DNA from 2 places in the Mesorhizobium sp. B2-1-8 genome. Region 1 is predicted to be linked to the other one. Evidence: predicted binding sites of a transcription regulator. Region 1 holds the regulator's gene; the other holds the start of a gene.
What was found. The regulator PhoB, encoded in region 1, activates phosphate uptake and scavenging genes when phosphate is short. The targets are predictions, from matches to a motif close to TGTCATNNANCTGTCAT.
Positions count from the first base shown of each region.

Region 2: the regulator PhoB is predicted to act here: its motif matches at 9,016-9,032, upstream of FJ970_RS23375 (RNA degradosome polyphosphate kinase).

Region 1 is NZ_CP083952.1:1,438,588-1,449,632, forward strand. It holds gene FJ970_RS07060 (PAS domain-containing protein) at 1-3,939, shown strand, start outside; gene pstS (phosphate ABC transporter substrate-binding protein PstS) at 4,473-5,528, shown strand; gene pstC (phosphate ABC transporter permease subunit PstC) at 5,595-6,578, shown strand; gene pstA (phosphate ABC transporter permease PstA) at 6,582-7,433, shown strand; gene pstB (phosphate ABC transporter ATP-binding protein PstB) at 7,430-8,233, shown strand; gene phoU (phosphate signaling complex protein PhoU) at 8,259-8,966, shown strand; gene phoB (phosphate regulon transcriptional regulator PhoB) at 8,986-9,675, shown strand; partial or broken gene FJ970_RS07095 (sugar kinase) at 9,797-9,985, opposite strand; gene FJ970_RS07100 (sterol desaturase family protein) at 10,056-11,027, opposite strand.
Region 2 is NZ_CP083952.1:4,750,849-4,761,893, reverse strand. It holds gene FJ970_RS23420 (HPP family protein) at 1-456, opposite strand, end outside; gene FJ970_RS23415 (cystathionine beta-lyase) at 662-1,849, opposite strand; gene FJ970_RS23410 (amino acid ABC transporter substrate-binding protein) at 2,376-3,404, shown strand; gene FJ970_RS23405 (amino acid ABC transporter permease) at 3,467-4,654, shown strand; gene FJ970_RS23400 (amino acid ABC transporter permease) at 4,659-5,816, shown strand; gene FJ970_RS23395 (amino acid ABC transporter ATP-binding protein) at 5,896-6,645, shown strand; gene FJ970_RS23390 (TIGR02117 family protein) at 6,762-7,427, shown strand; gene FJ970_RS23385 (FAD-dependent monooxygenase) at 7,447-8,673, opposite strand; gene FJ970_RS23380 (zinc-finger domain-containing protein) at 8,684-8,929, opposite strand; gene FJ970_RS23375 (RNA degradosome polyphosphate kinase) at 9,097-11,045, shown strand, end outside.

The DNA of each region.
Region 1 (11,045 bases):
TCCGGGATTCCAGATGGGGCCGTGACCGTCGGCGCTCCGTTCAGTCTGTTGATGGAACTTAACCGCCGCAACGGCATCTATGGCGACATCGACGAAGAGCAATGGCAGCGCTACCTCGCCACCCGCGTCGAGGAGATCAGGGCCGGTACCGTCGCACCTCGGGAGTTTGTCCGCGCCGACGGGCGGACCATGATGTTCTCCGTCACCGCTCTGTCGGGAGGCAAACGCCTGCTGACCTACTATGAGGTCACCGAGGTCAAGCGTCGTGACGCCGAGATCGAGAATGCCAACGCCAAGATCGCCGAGACATTCGCCAATCTCCGCACCATGGTCGATCAGATGCCGATCGGCGTTCTCGTCCTCGATGCCGCCATGCGTGTCGAGGTCATCAACCGCGCCTTCTACGATTTCTGGCAGATCGACGCCCAGGACGCCGAGACCGGCTGCAGCTTCCGCGATCTGATGAACGCGAGCCGCGACACCGACCCCTATGGCTCGGACGACGCGACATGGCAGCGGCATGTCGCCGAGCGCGAGGCCGAAATCAGAGCCGGCACCGCCGGATCGTGGCAGTTCCCGTGCAAAGACGGCGGGACGCTGATCGCGTCGATGGCGCCGCTGGCCGGCGGCAAGCTGCTCATTTGCTATGTCGATGTCACCGACATGAAGGACCGCGAGGCCGAACTTGCCGAAGCGCTGGAAAAGGCGCGGCTGGCGGAGACCGTGATCAACGCCGTCGAGGATCCGATCTTCGTCAAGGACGACAATTTGCGCTTCGTCTTCGTCAACGAGGCCTTCGCGGCGCTGTTCAAGCAGGCGCCGCAAGCCATGCTTGGCAAACCGGGGGGCGATTTCCTCGGGCCGGCCGACGTCGCGTTGTTCGAAAGCAGCGAACGTGAGGTGCTGGCCAGCGGGCGGCAATATGAAGTGGAGGAAAACTTCGAGGCGGGCGGCGCCAGCCGTTCGCGCATCGTCAGGAAGAACCGCGTCCGCATGGCAAGCGGCCGCGACTATGTAGCCGGCTTTCTCTTCGACATCTCCGACATGAAGCGGCGCGAGACCGAAGCGCAGGAAGCGCGGAAGCATCTCGCCAACGTGCTGGAATCGCTGCCGGCCGGCGTTATCATCTACGATCGGGACGACAACTTCGTCTTCGCCAACCACAGGCTGCAGAATACGCTGCCGGCGCTGAAGCCCTTCTGGCAGCCCGGCCGCACTATCCGCGAAGCGCTGGAGTTCGGCCATTCGGTCGGCTATTTCCGTTCGAGCGGCGATCCTGGGATCGACAGCCTGTACGAAGTCGATTCCGAACGCTGGCTTGACGGCATCCTGGCCCGTTACCGTCTGCCGAATTCCTCCTATGAGCGCCTCAATTCGGATGGACGCTGGTACCAGGTCTATGACATGCGCACCGATGACGGCACGTTCATCGGCGTGCGCGTCGACATCACCGACCTGAAGAGTCGCGAGGCTGCGCTTCATCACTCGATGCGCCAGATCGATCTCTTCCGGCATGTCATGGACGAGTTGCCGGTAGCCGCCTTCATCAAGGCGCAGGACCTGAGCATCGAATTCGTCAACAAGGCCTGGTGCGCGCTGACCGGTCTCGCCAAGGATGATGTCATCGGCCGGACCGACCGCCAGTTGTTCAGCGGCGAGGAAGCAGAGGGCTTCAGCCAGGACGACACCGATGTCGTGACGAACGGCAGTGTGCGTGAGGTCGAGGAGCCCGTCACCCATCGTGACGGAACCGTGCGGCAGTTGATGACACGCAAGAGCCGTCTGGTGGCCACGGACGGATCGGTGCATCTGGTCGGCTCCAGCACCGACATCACCGACGTCAAGGCACGCGAGCAAGCTCTGGAAGAGAGCATGCGCGAGAACGAGGTGTTCCGCAGCCTGATCGACAATGTACCGGTGTCGATCTACGCCAAGCGCTCCGATCTCAGGCAGTTCTATGTCAACAAGGGCTGGTGCGACCTCACCGGCTTCAGCAAGCAGGAGGCGATCGGCAAGACCGACGTCGAAATCTTCGGGCCGGATGGCGAGGCCTTCGTAGCCAGCGATCTCGCCGTGCTGCGTACCGGCGAGACCCAGGAGATCGAGGAGACGGTGCGCCTTCCCGACGGCAGCGTCAGGCATCAGTTCGCCCGCAAGGGCGCTATGATCGCCTCCGACGGTTCGCTCTACCTGATCGGTTCGACCACGGACATCACGGAGCTCAAGCAGCGCGAGGCGGAGCTCAGCGAGGCGCGTCAGCGCGCCGTGCTCGCCGACCGCGCCAAGTCGGAATTCCTCGCCAATATGAGCCACGAGATCCGCACGCCGATGAACGGCGTGCTGGGCATGGCTGAACTCCTGGCCAAATCCAATCTCGACCCGAAGCAGAAGACATTCACCGACATCATCGTCAAATCGGGCAATGCGCTCCTGACCATCATCAACGACATCCTGGATTTCTCCAAGATCGATGCCGGCCAGTTGGTGCTCGACCCGGCGCCTTTCAATCTCGCCGAGGCGATCGAGGACGTGGCGACGCTGGTGTCGACACGGGCCAAGGAAAAGGATCTCGAGCTCATCGTGCGCATCGAGCCGCGGCTCGAAAGCCTGTTCATCGGCGATGTCGGCCGGATCCGGCAAATCGTCACCAACCTGCTCGGCAATGCGGTGAAGTTCACAGAAGAAGGCCACGTGCTGGTCGATGTGACCGGCGAACGGGTTCCGACCGGAACCAGGCTGACGATCTCTGTCACCGATACCGGCATCGGCATCCCCGAGGAAAAACTGAAACTGGTGTTCGAGAAATTCAGCCAGGTCGACACGTCGTCGACACGGCGCCACGAGGGCACCGGGCTTGGCCTTGCCATCACCTCGCGGCTGGTCGACCTGATGGGTGGCGACATCGGCGTCGAGAGCGCCGAAGGCAAGGGGTCGACCTTCTGGTTCACAGTGACGCTGCCTGGGGCCGGGCAACAGAACGGACAGCGCATCACGCCGGTGGACGTGACGGGCGCACGCGTGCTGATCGTCGACGACAATGCCGTCAACCGCGCCATCCTGACCGAGCAGATGACCTCGTGGACGTTCGATTCCTGCGCGGCCGAAAGCGGTGCAGAAGGCCTCAAGGTGCTGATCGCCGCGGCGGCCTATGGCGTGGCGGTCGATTGCGTCGTGCTCGACTATCAGATGCCTGAAATGAGCGGCGCCGAAATGGCGCGCATCGTGCGCGACACCGAGGGCCTCGCGGATACGCCGATCATCATGCTGACCTCGGTCGACCAGTCGCTTGCCAACACCAGCTACCGCGATCTTGGCATCGACGCGCAGCTGATCAAGCCGGCACGCTCCTCGGCGCTCCTGGAAACCTTGGTCGCGACCATTCAGCGCCATCGCCACGCCACCAGCGGCCACACCGTTCAGCCGCCAGCGGGCGAGGCGCTCGAGATTGCCCCGCGGGCCCCTCTGGCGATAGCCGAGCAGCGTGCGCAGCTGCAGCCGCCGCCGGTTCGTCCCAGGCTGCCTGCCTCCGGCGGCGGGCAAAGGCTGGATATCCTCGTGGCCGAGGACAATGAGGTGAACCAGATGGTCTTCACCCAGATCCTCGGCGAGACCGGCTACCGCTTCGAGATCGTCGCCAATGGCCGCAAGGCGCTCGACGCCTTCGGCACGCTCAATCCGTGCATGATCCTTATGGACGTCTCCATGCCGGAGATGAGCGGTCTCGAAGCGACGGCCGCGATCCGCCTGCTGGAGCAGGAGACCGGCACGCATGTGCCGATCGTCGGCGTCACCGCGCATGCGCTCAAGGGCGACCGCGAACGCTGCCTGGAGGCGGGCATGGACGACTATCTGCCCAAGCCGATCAGCCCCAGGGCTCTGCTCGAGAAGGTCGAGCGCTGGGTCGGCGCCGGCCGTCAGGTCCATCGCAACGCGGGCTAGCACCCGCGTCGCCGGGATTGCAGGATCCGGCGAGACAAAATCGAGGGAATCAGCTGCGGATTTGCTGCCACCCCTGCGTGCAATGGATATGGTGCGATCGCACCATATCCAAGGCGATGCCGAGCCGGGACAATAGCAAAATCGAATTCCGCCCTTCTCGGTTACGGGCGGGAGCAGCGACCGCCTGCAAGAAACAGCGTCACTCTACCCCAACGGACCTGTTTTTGGCGATGGCCCGGCCATGACACGCTCTGGCTGCGAGCAACGCGCTCCCGTCCGGATTTTTTTCACTTGGGAACGCCCGGTCGAATCCCGGGTCATTCCAGCCGTCGGACGGCTCAAGCCCCTGATTCCGGCGGTAAACCCGGACCGCGCCGCGGGCGCCCGACATCGGCGCCTTTCTCGGTCCGGGCGACGCGTTACCGGGCTGACATGAAACTGTCATGCGACTGTTATAATCGAAGGCTATTGGCCTCAGCGGGCGCCGGAGGAAATGGCGCCGAGAGACCATCTTCCGAACAGGAGCAGGCCACATGAGACATTTCATCCGCTCGGCGGCCGTTGCGATTGCAATGGCTGCCGCGTCCACCATCACCCTTTCCGCGGCAATGGCAGCTGACCTTTCCGGCGCCGGTTCCACTTTCATCTATCCGGTGTTCGCCAAGTGGGCCGACACCTACAAGAAGGACACCGGCATCGGCCTCAACTATCAGTCGATCGGTTCCGGCGGCGGCATCAAGCAGGTCATCGCCAAGACCGTGACCTTCGGCGCCACCGACAAGCCGATGTCCGACGCCGACCTCCAAAAGAACGGCCTAGTGCAGTTCCCGATGGTGATGGGCGGCATCGTGCCGATCGTCAACCTCACCGGCATCAAGCCGGGCGAACTGGTGCTTGACGGCAAGGCGCTGGCCGACATCTACATGGGCAAGATCACCACCTGGGACGACGCCGCGATCAAGGCGCTGAACCCCTCGCTCACCCTGCCGTCGACCGCGATCGCCGTCGTGCATCGTTCGGACGGCTCGGGCACCACCTTCAACTTCACCGACTACCTGGTGAAGCTCTCGCCCGACTGGAAGGACAAGGTTGGTTCGGACACTGCCGTGGAATGGCCCACCGGCGTCGGCGCCAAGGGCAGCGAAGGCGTTGCCAACACCGTCAAGCAGACCGACGGCGGCATCGGCTACGTCGAGTACGCCTATGCCAAGCAGAACAACCTCTCCTACTCCAAGATGCTGAATGCAGCCGGCAAGGTCGTCGAGCCGTCGCTCGAATCCTTCGGCGCCGCCGCTTCGAATGCCGACTTCAAGGGCGCGAAGAACTTCAACGTCATCATCACCAACGAGCCTGGCGACACCACCTGGCCGATCGCGGCTTCCACCTGGGTTCTGATCCACAAGACTCCGAGCGATGCCGCCGCCACCGGCGAAGCGCTGAAGTTCTTTGCCTGGGCCTATAAGGACGGCAAGGAAACCGCCAAGGCGCTCGACTACGTGTCGATCCCCGACAGCGTCGTCGACCTGATCAAGGCTTCGTGGAAGGCCGACATCCAGGCCGACGGCAAGCCGGTCTACGCAGGCGAGTAACATCACCCGAAGGAGCGCCGCTTCACGCGGCGCTCCTTTTTCTCAACACAAAGAGCCGAGCTTGACATGAGTGCTGTCCAGGAAGCCTTGCCAGCCATCAAGGGCTCGCGCGACGCCATCGTCAGACGTTTCGCGTTAACCGATTCGATCTTCCATGGGCTGACCCGCGCCGCCGCCATTCTCGTGCTGGTGCTGCTTGGCGGCGTTGCCATCTCGTTGTTTGCCGGTTCCTGGCAGGCACTGTCGACCTTCGGCTTCTCGTTTCTGACCAGCGAGAGCTGGAACCCGGTGACGGAAAAATTCGGCGCCCTGGCGCCTATCTATGGGACCATTGTCACATCGGCCATCGCCATCCTGATCGCCGTGCCGCTCGGCATCGGCATTGCCATTTTTCTCACCGAGCTTTGCCCGCGCCCCCTTCGGCGCCCAATCGGCATGGCGGTGGAATTGCTGGCCGGCATTCCTTCGATCATCTATGGTATCTGGGGCCTGTTCGTCCTGGCGCCGTTCCTGCAGACGACAGTGCAGCCCTTCATCATCAGCGTTTTCCATGGCATTCCCGGCCTTGGCAGCCTGTTTGCCGGTCCGCCCTACGGCATCGGCCTGCTGACCTCGTCGCTGATCCTCGCCATCATGGTGCTGCCCTTCATCACTTCGATCACCAAGGACGTGTTCGACACGGTGCCGCCGGTGCTGAAGGAGTCCGCCTACGGCATTGGCTGCACGACCTGGGAAGTGACACGTCGCGTCGTCATCCCTTACACCCGTATCGGCATCATGGGCGGCGTCATGCTCGGCCTTGGCCGCGCGCTTGGCGAAACCATGGCGGTGACGTTCGTGATCGGCAACGCGCACCGCATCTCGACCTCGCTGTTCGCGCCGGCAACGACAATCTCCGCGACCATCGCCAATGAATTCACCGAAGCCGTTGGCGACCTCTACACGTCCTCGCTGGTGGCGCTCGGCCTGATCCTGTTCGTCATCACCTTCCTCATCCTTGCGATCGCACGCTACATGCTGATGCGCATCGACGCCCGCACCGGAGCCTGACCGATGTCGACAGCCTCGTCGCTTCACAGCCGCCGCAAGGCCAGAAACTCGGTGATGATGACGCTGTGCGTCGCCGCCGCGGGCATCGGGCTTGCCTGGCTGGCACTGATCCTCGGCGCGTTGATCTACAAAGGCGTAGCAGGGCTCTCGCTTGATGTGTTCACGCAGATGACGCCGCCGCCCGGCGATGCCGGCGGCCTGCTGAACGCTGTCTATGGCAGCGTGGTGATGACGGTCATCGCCGTTATCGTCGGCACGCCAATCGGTGTTCTGGCCGGCACCTACATGGCCGAATACGGCCGCTTCTCGAAACTCACCACCGTGGTGCGCTTCATCAACGACATCCTGCTGTCGGCGCCGTCGATCATCATCGGCCTGTTCGTCTACGAATTGATGGTGCGGCCGATGGGGCATTTCTCGGCGATCGCCGGCGCCGTCGCTCTGGCCATCCTGGTCATCCCCGTGGTCGTGCGCACCACCGAGGACATGCTCAACCTGGTGCCGAACGCCTTGCGCGAAGCCGGCACCGCTATCGGCGCGCCGCGCTGGGTGGTCATCAAATCAGTGGCTTACCGTGCCGCACTTTCCGGCATCGTCACCGGCATATTGCTGTCGATCGCCCGCATCTCCGGCGAGACGGCGCCGCTGCTCTTCACCGCGCTGAACAACCAGTTCTGGTCGAGCAATCTCAACGCGCCGATGGCCAGCCTGCCGGTCACCATCTTCCAGTTCGCTCTCAGCCCCTATGAGGAATGGCAGCAGCTGGCCTGGACCGGCGCACTCATAATCACATTGACGGTTCTCGCGCTCAGCATCTTTGCGCGCAGCCTGACCGGACGCAGAGAGGACAAATGAGCCAGATGTTGTCTGCAGACATGACGATTGCCACCGAGGCAGCCGCCAAGGCGAAGATCGAGGTCAAGAACCTCAATTTCTACTACGGCCAGTCGAAGGCGCTGAAGGACATCACGTTGTCGCTGCCCGAGCGCAGCGTGACGGCCTTCATCGGACCGTCGGGTTGCGGAAAGTCGACGCTGCTGCGCGTCTTCAACCGCATCTACGAGCTCTACCCCAAGCAGACCGCCGAGGGTCAGGTGCTGCTCGACGGCCAAAATGTTCTCGACCGCTCGCAGGATCTCAACCTGCTGCGTACCAAGATCGGCATGGTGTTCCAGAAGCCGACACCGTTCCCGATGTCGATCTATGAGAACATCGCCTTCGGTGTCAGGCTCTACGAGAAGATCAGCAAGGCCGAGATGGACGGCCGTGTCGAACAGGCGCTGAAGCGCGCGGCACTGTGGACCGAGGTCAAGGACAAGCTGAACGCCAGCGGCCTCAGCCTGTCGGGCGGCCAGCAGCAGCGGCTTTGCATCGCCCGCACGGTGGCGGTGAAGCCGGAAGTCATCCTGCTCGACGAGCCGGCCTCGGCGCTCGACCCATTGTCCACCGCCAAGATCGAGGAACTGATCGACGAGTTGCAGGCCGACTACACGATCGTCATCGTCACCCACAACATGCAGCAGGCCGCGCGCGTCTCGAAGCAGACGGCTTTCATGTATCTGGGCGAACTGGTCGAATTCGACAAGACCGAGAAGATCTTCACGTCGCCTCGCGAGAAGCGCACGCAGGACTACATCACCGGCCGTTTCGGCTGATCTCACGCATACGAGGACCAGGATCATGGCCGAACACACAGTCGCAGCCTTCGACGAGGATCTCGGACAGATCAGCAGGCTGATCAGCGACATGGGCGATCTCGCCGGCACGATGGTCGGTGGCGCCACCAAGGCGCTGCTGAATTCGGACAGCGCGCTGGCACAGCGCGTCGTCTCCGACGACGCCATCATGGACGCGCGCCAGCGCGAACTCGACGACCGCGCCATCACCCTGATCGCCAAGCGCCAGCCGATGGCCGACGATCTGCGCCATGTCGTCGGCTCGATCCGCATGGCGGGCGATCTCGAGCGCATCGGCGACCTTGCCAAGAACATCGCCAAGCGCGTCGGCTCCGTCGGCCTCACCGCCACGCCGCGCGACCTGTCGCACTCGATCGACTCCATGGCGCAGCTGGTGCTGATCCAGGTGCAGGGCGTGGTCGAGGAATATGCGGCCGGCGATGCCGCCGCACTCGCCAAGCTCAGGAACGACGACGAACGCATCGACGTCAAATACACCTCGGTGTTCCGCGAACTCCTGACCTACATGATGGAGGATCCGCGCAACATCACGGCTTGCACGCATCTTTTGTTCTGCGCCAAGAACCTCGAACGCATCGGCGACCATGTGACCAACATCGCCGAGAATGCGTACTATGTGCTGACTGGCACGCAACTGCCCGCCAATCGTCCGAAGCAGGACGAGACGGCGATGTCGGTGCCGGCGGCTTGACGGCAGGGATGATCAATCGATGATCGCGCCACGCATCATGGTGGTGGAGGACGAGGAGCCGCTCGGTGTGCTCCTGCGCTACAATCTGGAATCGGAAGGGTACCAGGTCGAGGTGGTGACGCGCGGCGACGAAGCCGAGATCCGCCTCCAGGAGAACGTGCCCGACCTCCTGGTGCTCGACTGGATGGTGCCGGCGGTTTCCGGCATCGAGCTCTGTCGGCGCCTGCGAATGCGGCCCGAGACCGAGAGGCTGCCGATCATCATGCTTACGGCACGCGGCGAGGAGAGCGACCGCGTGCGCGGCCTTTCGACCGGTGCCGACGACTATCTGGTCAAGCCGTTCTCGACGCCGGAATTCATGGCCCGGGTCAAGGCGCTGCTACGCCGCGCCAAGCCGGAAGTGCTGTCCAGCGTGCTCAAGGTCGGCGACATCGTGCTCGACCGCGAATCGCACCGGGTCTATCGCAAGAAGAGCGAGATCCGGCTTGGCCCGACCGAGTTCCGGTTGCTAGAGTTCATGATGCGCCATCCCGGTCGGGTGTTCTCGCGCAGCCAGCTGCTCGACAATGTCTGGGGCGAGACGATCTATATCGACGAGCGCACCGTGGACGTGCATGTCGGACGGCTGCGCAAGGCGGTCAACAATGGCCGCATGCCCGACGTCATCCGCACCATCCGCGGCGCGGGCTACGCGATCAGGGAAGACTAGACGTCTGTCCCATCTCGGTGAGATCGGAATGGGGAGCGCCCACGTGTATGATTGTGCACCTTCCAGAGCAAAACAATCATGCATGCCGCGCCGATCACATGGAAGAAAAACAAATCCCGATGTCGAAGGAGATCGATTTCGAATGCTGGCCGCCGGCGGTGTGGGCGATCGCCTCGCGCAGTGCCGGCTCGATCAGGTCGAAGGCCGCCGCGCAGACGCCGACCATGGCGACGGGTGCGGGATCGATCAGCGCGAACAGGCTGCCCAGCCCATAACCCAGCGCCTCGCCGGCCTTGCCGTAAAGAGATCGGGGGCTGGGGCGGTCTGCGGCGTAAACCTGCCTGAGGACTTATATCACGTGCCCCTTCCGCCGGCATGACCTATAGCCGGCGCCGCGCGGCAAGACGCGCCTTCATCCGTGCCTTTGCCGATTCAGTGCCATCGTGGAAGGTGTCGAACCACTTGTCCCATGGCACTTCCAGCGTGCCGTAGTTCACCTCAAAGTAGCGATGATGAAGCTGGTGGTGGAAGGTGCCCAGGTCGACGCGCTTGCGCCCGGCCAGCCAGAGCCCTTCGAACCCGGTATGGGTGGTAATGGCGTAAAGGCCATAGAACATCAGGTGGCAGATAAGATGCATCGGGCTGGACGGAACAACGAAATGGACCAGCGCGGTTCCGAAATAGAAAATGTGTTCAACCGGGTGCATCGCAAGGCCCGACCACGGCCCCACATCAATATTGCGGTGATGCAGCGCGTGGATGCGGTAAAGGAGCTTCGTATGGAGCAGCCGGTGAATCCAGTAGAAGTAGAAACTCTCCCAGATCGGGATCAACAGGAAGAGGCCGACGAACCAGACCGGGTGGCCGGACCATGTTAGAGTCGGCGCATAGCCATTGGCCATCGCCCACCAGACCAGCGCCTCGTATGCCGACCAGATCGTTACGCCCGAAGCCAGCGACCAGAATACGTTGTCGGCCAGTTGGCTGTCGAAACTGAAGGCGCGCCCCTTGCGCGGGTAAGGGCGCGGATCAAACTTTTTGTCGGTGCCCTGCAACTGGTGGCGGTGAAAAACAAGATGCAGCCCCTGCGCTACAATTACCGTCAGGCCGAAGTTTCGTAGCCAGATCACCCCGATCCATAGCCCTGGCTCCTTCGCCTGGGCAAGCGTGGGGCTGGCCAAGGCATAAGCCGCGAAGGCCAGCCCCACGATGACGAGATTGATTGAGACAGGCAGCCAGCTTCCGACATACCAGCGAAAGATCGCTGCGAGGTTCAGCGGCCAGCGCCAGATCGGCGCAATCTCAATGGGCAGGCTGTCGGGGACGTGGTTCCATTCCTTCCGGTCTGACATCGATGTCGCTCTTTTCCG
Region 2 (11,045 bases), 3.1 Mb from region 1:
GATGGTCGAATTCAAGGCCACCGGCACGAATGGGAACAGGAAGCCCGCGCTGATGACGGCCGGCCCACCGAGTACAGCCGTCAGCGCGGCGGCGCCCCCCGGCGGATGCAGGCAGCGCGTGAACGACATCGCGGCGATGGCCAACGCCACCGCGAGGCCCGAGGCCATCACCGGATCATGGACGAAATGTGCGACGGTCACACCGACCAGCGCCGATATGGAATTGCCGCCGATGATCGACCATGGCTGCGCCAACGGGCTCGCGGGTACGGCAAACAGAAGCACCGCGGATGCGCCCATCGGCGCCACCAGCAGGGCCACATGCGGGCCGCCGCCCATCGCCAGCCCGCTGATCACGCCGGTCAGCGCGATGCCGATCGTGGCGCCGATACAGGCCAGGATGCGTTCACGCAGCGTCGCGCCGGCGAGGATGGGGACGAAAAGACGAAAGGTCATGGGGAACTTTGCGAGGAATGGGTCTGTCGAGAATGCGTGCGACACGCAATGCAGCCGAATTCGCCGATTTGAAAGTCAAACAAATCCGTAAAGTCATGACGCCGGAGAATAATATTGCGTGCCGGCTTTCGCCGGGGTGCTGGCAGCGGCTCGCGCTTTGTCATCAGCGTCAAGGGCCTGCGGCCCTTTGCTGACGCTTTCGACGTCAGCCCGTGCGTGCTGCCGCCGCAAGCCCGCGCAGGATGTCGGCCTTCAAGTCGTCGACATCCTCGAGGCCGATCTGCAAGCGGATCAACGGACCTTCATAAGGGCCTTTCGCGACAACTCGGTCGCCAAGCCAGACCGGTACCGCAAGGCTCTCATAGCCGCCCCAGGAGTAGCCGAGACCGAAGATCTGCAGTGCGTCCAGGAAAGCGTGCTGCTCCTTCTGGTCGCCGCCGGCAAGCACGATGGAAAAGATGCCGCTCGAACCGCAGAAGTCGCGTTTCCAGAGATCGTGATCCGGATGGCTGGGAAGGGCAGGGTGGAGCACGCGCGCCACGCCCTTCTGGCCTTCGAGCCACGAGGCGATGGCAAGTGCGCTGCGCTGATGATGCTCCAGCCGCACGCCCATGGTGCGCAGGCCGCGCAGCACCTGATAGACATCGTCGGGTCCCGCACAGCAGCCAAGCGTGCAAAAGCTCTCGTAGAGTTGCTTCCAGCAGGCCTCAGTGGCCGAGACCGTGCCGAGCAGCACGTCCGAATGTCCGGCCGGATATTTCGTCGCCGCGTGGATCGAGATGTCGACGCCATGGTCGAGCGGCCGGAAATAGAGCGGCGTCGCCCAGGTGTTGTCCATCATCACGATGGCGCCGGCCGCATGCGCCGCCTTGGCGATCGCCGGAATATCCTGCACCTCGAACGTGTTGGAGGCCGGCGATTCGGTGAACACCACTTTGGTGTTCGGCTTGATCAACGCCGCGATGCCGGCGCCGACATTGGGCGCATAATACTCGACCTCGACGCCCAACCGCTTCAGCATCGTGTCGGCGAAGTTTCTCGTGGGGTGATAGACGGAATCGACGATCAGCAGATGATCGCCCGCCGAAACGAAGGCGAGCAGCGGAATGGTCACCGCCGCCAGGCCCGATGGCACCACGATCGTGCCGGCGGATCCTTCCAGCGCATCGATCGCCTGTGCAAGGGCATCGGTAGTCGGTGTGCCGCGCGTGCCGTAGGTGTATTTCTGGTTGCGTGCGGCCATCGCGGCGGCATTGGGGAACAGCACGGTCGAGGCATGCACCACGGGCGGATTGATGAAGCCGAAATAGTCGTGCGGGTTGTTGCCCGAATGGGCAAGCCGCGTGTTGATGCCCATCTTTCGGGAACCCTGCTCGCTGCCGTCTTTCGCCATTCTTGGTCGCCTTGTTTGATAAGGCGCTAGCCATAGTGCGGCGTCGTGGGCCGTGCAACAGCCCGCTGTCCGCCAGGAATGGACTTCGGATATGCCAATTCCCGGGTCCGGAAGACATCGCCGGAGTTGATCCTGAATCTGGCCATGCGCATGCGGCAGTACTTGTCGGAAGCTCGCTCGCCGCCGGTCGACTACTGTAGCCAGCTATTGTAACCGGCATGGATTCGCGGCGCCGGCTCACATCTGCGTCAAATGAGCTTTGCCGAGTTAATTCGCGCTTTTGACTAAATCGCGGGCGCATCTGTCTGCAATTCAGGCATTTCAGGCAATCGATTTTCAAACCCGTTGGAATTCGGTCATTTTCCTTGACCTCACGGGAATTATCGCCTTCGATGCTGTTCGTGAATGGGAGGCGGTGCGTCGGTTTGCGATGCGGGGTTTCGGGAATGGGCCGGGCTGGGAGCTGCGTTCACAAGGGAAAAAAGATCAGGGTTTGCCTGAAAAAACAGAAAAGGGTCTGTGGGTCATGAAACATATTGCTATCGGCATTCTTGGCGCCGCCACGCTCGGATTGATGGCGTCGGCCGCGTCGGCCGGCACGCTAGACACCGTCAAGGCGAAGGGCTTCATCCAGTGCGGCGTCTCGACCGGTCTAGCCGGCTTCTCCGCGCCGGACGACAAGGGCGACTGGAAAGGCTTGGACGCGGATTTCTGCCGCGCCGTGGCGGCCGCGGTCTTCGGCGACGGCTCCAAGGTCAAGTTTACGCCGCTCAGCGCCAAGGAGCGCTTCACCGCGCTGCAGTCCGGCGAGATCGATCTCCTGTCGCGCAACACCACCTGGACCAGTAACCGCGACAGCGCGCTCGGCTTGGATTTCGTCGGCGTCACCTACTATGACGGCCAGGGCTTCATGATCAACGCCAAGAAGCTGCCGGGCGTGAACTCCGCGCTGCAGCTTTCAGGCGCCGCCGTCTGCGTGCAGAGCGGCACGACGACCGAACTCAACCTCGCCGACTACTTCAAGAAGAACAAGATGGAGTACAACCCCGTCGTCTTCGAGAAGCTCGAAGAAGTGAACGCAGCCTATGACTCCGGCCGTTGCGACGTCTACACCACCGACCAGTCCGGCCTCTACGGCATTCGCCTGACGCTGGCTTCGCCAGCAGATCATGTCGTGCTGCCCGAGATCATCTCCAAGGAGCCGCTCGGCCCGGCCGTGCGCCAGGGCGATGACCAGTGGGCCCATGTCGTACGGTGGACGTACTTCGCGCTGCTCAACGCCGAGGAGGCCGGCGTCACCCAGGCGAACGTCGACGAGATGAAGACCTCGAACGACCCGAACATCCAGCGCATGCTGGGCACCGAGCCCGACGGCAAGTACGGGTCTGATCTTGGCCTCTCCAACGACTGGGTCGTCAATATCATCAAGGCCGTCGGCAACTACGGCGAAATGTTCGAGCGCAATGTCGGCTCCGGCAGCCCGCTCAAGATCGCGCGAGGCATCAACGCGCTGTGGACCAAGGGCGGCCTGCAATATGGTCCGCCGATCCGCTGATCGAAACGTGATCCGGGAGGCAAATCGTTTGCCTCCCGGTTTCTCTTTCCAGGGGATGGTCCATGGCTTCGCAGGAAATTCTGAGCGAAGAGCCGAACCGCGGCTCCTTCATCAATGACCCGAGAATACGCAGCCTCTTGTTTCAGACGCTTGTGGTTATCCTTCTGTTCGGCTCCATCTGGTGGGTCGTAAACAACGTCATCGATAATCTGCAGCGCCTGCACATTGCGTCCGGCTTCGGCTTCCTGAAGGGTCGCGCGGGCTTTGATATCAGCCAGACGCCCATTGCCTACACGTCGGACTCGACATATGGCCGCGCGATCATCGTCGGCCTCATCAACACCATCATCGTCGCGGTCGTCGGCATCATCACCGCCACCATCATCGGCTTTGTCGTTGGGATTGGCCGGCTGTCGCATAACTGGCTGATCCAGAAGATCTGCACGGTCTATGTCGAGATCTTCCGCAACATCCCGCCGCTGCTGGTCATTTTTTTCTGGTATTCGGGCGTGCTCGCCGTGCTGCCCGCGCCGCGCGACTCCTATCATCTGCCCTTCGGCTCCTTCCTCAACCAGCGCGGCTTCTATTTTCCGAGCGCGATCTGGGGCGACGGCTCCTGGCTGATCCTGGTTGCGCTCGTCGTCGCGCTCGCCATGGCGTGGTTCGTTGCCCACAGGGCACGTCAACGGCAGTTGACGACCGGCCAGCAATTTCCGGTGTTCTGGACCTCCGTGGGATTGATCGTCGGCCTGCCACTGCTCGCTTATGCGCTCAGCGGCTTTCCGGTGACCTTCGATTTTCCGAAACAATCGACGTTCAACCTGACCGGCGGTTTTCAGGTCAAGCCGGAATTCCTTTCGCTCTATCTGGCTCTGTCCTGTTATACGGCGGCGTTTATCGCCGAGATCGTGCGTGCCGGCATCAGGGGCGTCAGCAAGGGCCAGACCGAGGCGGCCGCCGCACTTGGCCTACGGTCCGGGTCAGTCCTGCGGCTGGTCGTGGTGCCGCAGGCCATGCGCATCGTCATCCCCCCGCTGACCAGCCAATATCTCAACCTGACCAAGAACTCGTCGCTGGCGATCGCAATAGGCTATCCGGACCTGACAGCGACCGCCGGCACGGTTCTGAACCAGACCGGACAGGCGGTCGAGGGCGTGCTGATCATGATGGTCGCCTACCTCATACTCAGCCTGGTGACCTCGGCGGTCATGAACGTGGTCAACGCCAGAATGGCGCTGGTGGAAAGGTAAGGCCATGCAGGAACACGATCTGGCCTGGGTGCGCACCGAGATGGCGTTGGCCGAGCGGGCGCCGACGAGCGAACGAGGGCCGGTCGCCTGGGTGCGCAAGAATCTAATCGCGACCACCGGGGACACCATCCTGACGATCCTCGGCGTTGTCATCGTGGCAATGATTCTGCCGCAGGTCATCAACTGGGCCTTCCTCTCCGCCCAGTGGACCGGGCCGGACCGCACGGTCTGCGCGACCGTCGCGCAAGGCGGCATTCAGCCCGACGGCTGGAGCGGCGCCTGCTGGGCTTTCGTCAATGCCAAATTCGGTCAGTTCATGTTCGGCACCTATCCGATTGAGGAGCGCTGGCGGCCGATACTGGTCGCCATCCTGTTCGCGGCACTGCTGGTGCCGATGCTGATACCGCGTGTACCGCGCAAGGGGCTGAACGCGATCCTGCTCTTCCTGGTGCTGCCGATCGTTGCCTTCTTCCTTCTGGTTGGCGGCATGTTCGGCCTGCCGCATGTCGAAACCTCCCGCTGGGGCGGTCTGCTGATCACGCTGAGCCTGTCCTTCGTCGGTATCGCCGTGTCATTGCCGCTGGGCACCGTGCTGGCGCTCGGGCGGCGCTCCAAGATGCCGATCGTCAAGATGCTGTGCATCATCTTCATCGAAGCCGTACGCGGCATACCTCTGATTACCGTCCTGTTTTTCGTCAGCGTCATGCTGCCGCTGTTCCTGCCGGCCGGCGTCACCTTCGACAAGTATCTGAGGGCGCTCATCGGCGTGTCGCTTTTCGCGGCCGCCTACATGGCCGAAGTCGTGCGCGGCGGCCTTCAGGCGATCCCGAAGGGCCAGTATGAAGGCGCCGATTCGCTCGGCCTCGGCTACTGGCAGAAGATGGGGCTGATCGTGCTGCCGCAGGCGCTGAAGCTGGTCATCCCCGGCATCGTCAACACTTTCATCGGCATGTTCAAGGACACCAGCCTGGTTCTCATCATCTCGATGTTCGACCTGCTCGGCATCGTCAAGCAGAACTTCTCCGATGCCAATTGGGCGACGGCGCAGACCGCGAAATCCGGCCTGGTCTTCGCGGCCTTCATCTTCTGGCTGTTCTGCTTCGGCATGTCGCGCTATTCAATGTACACGGAACGCCGGCTCGACACCGGCTACAAACGCTAAACAAAAAAGCAAGGGGACCCCAGCCATGGCCACCGAAAACGCCGTCGGCGCGGAAGAGATCAAGGTCGACGCCGCCAAGATGCATATTTCCACCACCGATGTCGCCATCGACATCGTCGCCATGCACAAATGGTATGGCGAGTTCCATGTGCTCAAGGACATCAATCTGAAGGTGATGCGCGGCGAGCGCATCGTCATCTGCGGACCGTCCGGCTCCGGCAAGTCGACCATGATCCGCTGCATCAACCGGCTGGAAGAGCACCAGAAGGGCAAGATCATCGTCGACGGCAAGGAACTGACCAACGATCTGAAGAAGATCGACGAGGTGCGCCGCGAGGTCGGCATGGTGTTCCAGCACTTCAACCTGTTCCCGCATCTGACCATCTTGGAGAACTGCACGCTGGCGCCGATCTGGGTGCGCAAGACGCCGAAAAAACAGGCCGAGGAAATCGCCATGCATTTCCTCAAGCGCGTCAAGATCCCCGAGCAGGCCAACAAATATCCGGGCCAGCTTTCCGGCGGTCAGCAGCAGCGCGTGGCTATCGCCCGCTCGCTGTGCATGAACCCGCGCATCATGCTGTTCGACGAGCCGACCTCGGCACTCGATCCCGAAATGATCAAGGAAGTGCTGGAGACCATGGTGGGCCTCGCCGAGGAAGGCATGACCATGCTGTGCGTCACCCACGAGATGGGCTTTGCGCGGAAAGTCGCCAACCGGGTGATCTTCATGGATCAGGGCCAGATCGTCGAGCAGAACACGCCGGCTGAGTTCTTCGATCATCCGCGCCATGAGCGCACGAAACTGTTCCTGTCGCAGATCCTGCACTGAGCGGACTGGCGCCGATTCGAGAAAGCCCGGCCGTGCCACGGCCGGGTTTTTTGCGTCTGGCCGATCGGATAATGGTCGCCTTCATTGAGCCGCGACGAAACCGCGAAGCCGCACCGATGAAAAAACTCCTGCGTTTCCTGGTCATGCTGGTTGCAGCAGTGGTGCTCGCCGTGGCGCTCGGCACGCTGGTGCCGCGGCCGCTCTGGCCGGCGGCCGCCGCGGGTGAGGGCACGCGGCGCATATTGGTACTAAAGAACGCGATCCACACCGACATCGCCATTCCGGTGGACGACGAGGTGCGCCGGCGCTTCCGTTTCCTGGCCTATGCCGGCTTGCCTTCGGACGCACCCGAAGTGCACTACCTTGTCTTCGGCTGGGGTGGGCGCGCCTTCTACCTTGAAACGCCGACATGGTCGCAAGTGAAGGCGCTGCCCGTATTCAAGGCTCTGACACTCGACGCTTCGGTGATGCATGTCGACGTGGCCGGCGATATCTCCGAGCCGCATCCCGATGTCGCCGGCTTCGACGTGGACAAGGACCATTTTGCCGCATTGCTCGACTTCATCGAAGCGAGTTTTCAGCAGGGACCGAGCGGCCCGATCGTCATCGACAATGCCGCCTACTCCAATTTCGACCGCTTTTATGAGGCCAATGGCCGTTTCAACGCGCTGATGGGCTGCAACACCTGGACGGCGGCGGCACTGCGCACCGCCGGCCTGCGCACCGGCTGGTGGAACCCGCTGCCGGCGTCGCTTGGGTTGTCGATGCGGCTGTACAATTAGCTTTTGCCGCGGGCTCCTTTCAGCGACGGATGATCTGCTGCTGCCGCCACCCATAAAGCCAGTCCAAGTCCGCCGCGAGATTCTCTCCCGGCCGTGTCGCCAGAAACAGATTGCGCGCCAATGCCACCGGTCCCCGGGCGTGCCAGGCGAGGCGGTTGAGCGCGCCGCGTTTCAGCACCTTTTCGATGCGCGGTCGTCTCAGGTTCTCCCAGATGGTGAGGCTTTGCGTCAGGTCGCCGGGGAAGTCGGCGATCAAAGTGGCAAGCGTCGCGGCATCCTCTATCGCCATGGCAGCGCCTTGTGCTGCGAACGGGGTCATCGCATGTGCGGCGTCGCCGATCAGCGCGATGCCGGGTGGCACGGTCCAGGGCTGCTTCCGTTCGACTGTATGGAGCGGCCAGGTCAGCCATGGGCCAGCCAATTCCACCAGTCTTGCAAGGCCTGCGGCCGTGCCACGCATGGCGCTGGCGAGGATGCTGGGATCGGCAAGGCCTGACCAGCCTTCGGCAATGCGCTCGCCTTTGGTGAAAGCGACAAGGTTGAACGCGTCCCCCTTGCTCACGGGATAGGCGACCAAATGAAAGCCGGGGTGCAGGAAGGTGGTGACGCAGTCGCTGGCACCGATCGCGGCAAACGCATTGCCGGCAGCGCTGTCGACCGAGATCGTGGTGCGCCATGCCAATTCGCCCGAAAACCTGCTTTGGGCGGACGTTACGCCAAACCTGCGCACCGCTGACCAGACGCCATCGGCACCGACCAGCAGAGATCCTTCGGTATCGATGATCTTGCGGCCGACCCCGTCTGTCATGGTGATACCGACTGAACCGGAGGCCACGCTGCTGACCTGCGCGCCGGTGGTAAGCTGGATGTCGGGCATTTGCGCGACGCGCGCCATCAGGGCGTCTTGCAGATCCGCCCGGTGCGCCACGAGATAGGGCGCGCCCCAGCGTTCCTCACCGGCGCCGCCAAGCGGCACGCGCGCCAGTTGGCGCAGGCTCGCGGCGTCCTTCAGCACCACGGCTTCCGGCTTGACGGCATTGGCAAGAAGCGTGTCGAGAACGCCAAGCTGGCGCAGAATGCGCGTCGCGTTTGGAGAGAGCTGGATGCCGGCGCCCGCCGCTTCGAGGCGCTTGGCCTGTTCGAACACTTTTACGGGGTAGCCGCGCTCGGCGAAGGCAATCGCCGCCGTCAGCCCGGCGATTCCAGCCCCGGCAATCACGACCTGCCGGGACCGCGTCTCGCTCATGGTCGGGAGGTCAGGCGGCCTGGTCGATGTAGAGGCAGCCCGCCGGCTGCGTTTCCGTTGCCTTCAGCTTCGGCGAATAGCGGTAGAGGGTCGAGCAATAGGGGCAGACTTTCTCATTGTCGTCGCCCATGTCGAGAAACACATGCGGATGATCAAAAGGCGGGTTGGCGCCCGTGCACATGAATTCCTTGACCCCGATGTCGATTGCCGGATGGCCCGCATCGTTCTGGAAATGGGGAATGGAACCGCCTGCCATCGTCGTCTCCTTAACGCAGTCTCTCTGCATCTGGATCATATCAAGCCTGTTTGCAAGTTCGATGAAATCAAACTGTCGCAAAAGCCTGTCAGAGAACTGTCGCAAAAGCCTGCCACAGGATAAGTTAAGCCGGTTAACCGGCCGAGGCGGGCGGAAGAGCAGGAATCATGAACGAACTGAAGCCGGTACAGAGCGAATTCAACAACGTCACGGCAGCGAGCCCGGAAGGCAATCCGGACCGTTTCGTCAACCGCGAGTTCTCCTGGCTGCAGTTCAATCGCCGCGTTCTCGAAGAATCGCTGAACACCCATCACCCGCTGCTGGAGCGCGTCCGTTTCCTGTCGATCTCGGCCGCCAATCTCGACGAATTTTTCATGGTGCGCGTCGCCGGCCTTGCCGGCCAGGTGCGCGAGGGCATCGTGCTGAAAAGCCCGGACGGACGCACCCCCGAACAGCAGCTCGAACAATTGCTGCGTGAGGTCGAACGGCTGCAGGAGGACCAGCAGAAGAGCCTTTCGGCACTCACGGTGCTGCTCAACAAGGAAGGCATCGAGAGCATCACCCGTGATGCGCTGACCAAGGACGAGAAGACCTGGCTGGAAGAGCATTTCCAGGAGCAGGTGTTTCCGGTGCTCACTCCTCTGTCGATCGACCCGGCGCATCCGTTCCCGTTCATTCCCAATCTCGGCTTCTCGATGGCGCTGCAGCTTCGCCACCGCAAGAATGGCGAAGAGATGAGCGCGCTGCTGCGCCTGCCGGTGGCGCTGAAGCGCTTCATCCGCCTGCCGGACCGCAAGCGCCATGTCCGCTTCATTCCGCTGGAAGAGGCGGTCGGCCTTTACATCGGCAAGCTGTTCCCCGGCTACGAGGTCAAGGGCTCCGGCACGTTCCGCATCATCCGCGACAGCGATATCGAGGTCGAGGAAGAATCGGAAGACCTAGTGCGGCTGTTCGAAACGGCGCTGAAGCGGCGCCGCCGCGGTTCGGTCATCCGCATCGAATTCGACATGCTGATGCCTGGAGAATTGCGCGATTTCGTCGCCGGCGAGCTTGGCGTCTCGTCGAGCCGCATCAGCGTGCTCACCGGGCCGCTGGCGCTCAGCCAGATCTCCGAGATCGTCTCCGTCCCCCGCGACGACCTGAAATTCATACCCTACAACCCACGCTTTCCCGAGCGCATCCGCGAGCATGGCGGCGACTGTTTTGCCGCCATCCGCGAGAAGGACATCGTCGTCCATCACCCCTACGAGTCGTTCGACGTCGTGGTGCAGTTCCTGCGCCAGGCCATGGCCGACCCCGAAGTGGTGGCGATCAAGCAGACGCTCTATCGCACCTCCAACGACAGCCCGATCGTGCGTGCGCTTGTCGACGCGGCCGAGGCCGGCAAGTCGGTGACGGCGCTGGTCGAGCTCAAGGCGCGTTTCGACGAGGAGGCCAACATCCGCTGGGCGCGCGATCTCGAACGCGCCGGCGTGCAGGTCGTGTTCGGCTTCCTCGAACTCAAGACCCACGCCAAGATGTCGCTGGTGGTGCGGCGCGAGGACGGCAAGCTGCGCAATTACGTCCATCTCGGCACCGGCAACTACCACCCGGTCACCGCGCGCATCTACACCGACCTGTCCTTCTTCACCACCGATCCGACAATCGCCCGTGACGTCGCCCAACTGTTCAATTTCATCACCGGCTATGCCGAGCCGACCGCCGAAATGCGGCTGGCGATATCGCCGTTCACGCTGAGGAACCGCATCCTTCAGCACATTTCAGACGAGGTCACCCACACATTGGAGGGACGGCCGGCGCGCATCTGGATGAAAATGAACGCGCTCGTCGACCCCATCATCATCGATGCGCTCTACGACGCCAGCCGCGCCGGGGTGGAAATCGACCTTGTCGTGCGCGGCATATGCTGTCTGCGGCCGCAGGTGCCGGGCCTGTCGGAGAACATCAGGGTCAAGTCGATCGTCGGCCGGTTCCTCGAGCACAGCCGCATCTATTGCTTCGGCAACGGCCATGGCCTTCCCTCGGACGAGGCGATTGTCTACATCTCCTCGGCGGACCTGATGCCGCGCAATCTCGACCGCCGCGTCGAGACCATGGTGCCGATCACCAATCCAAC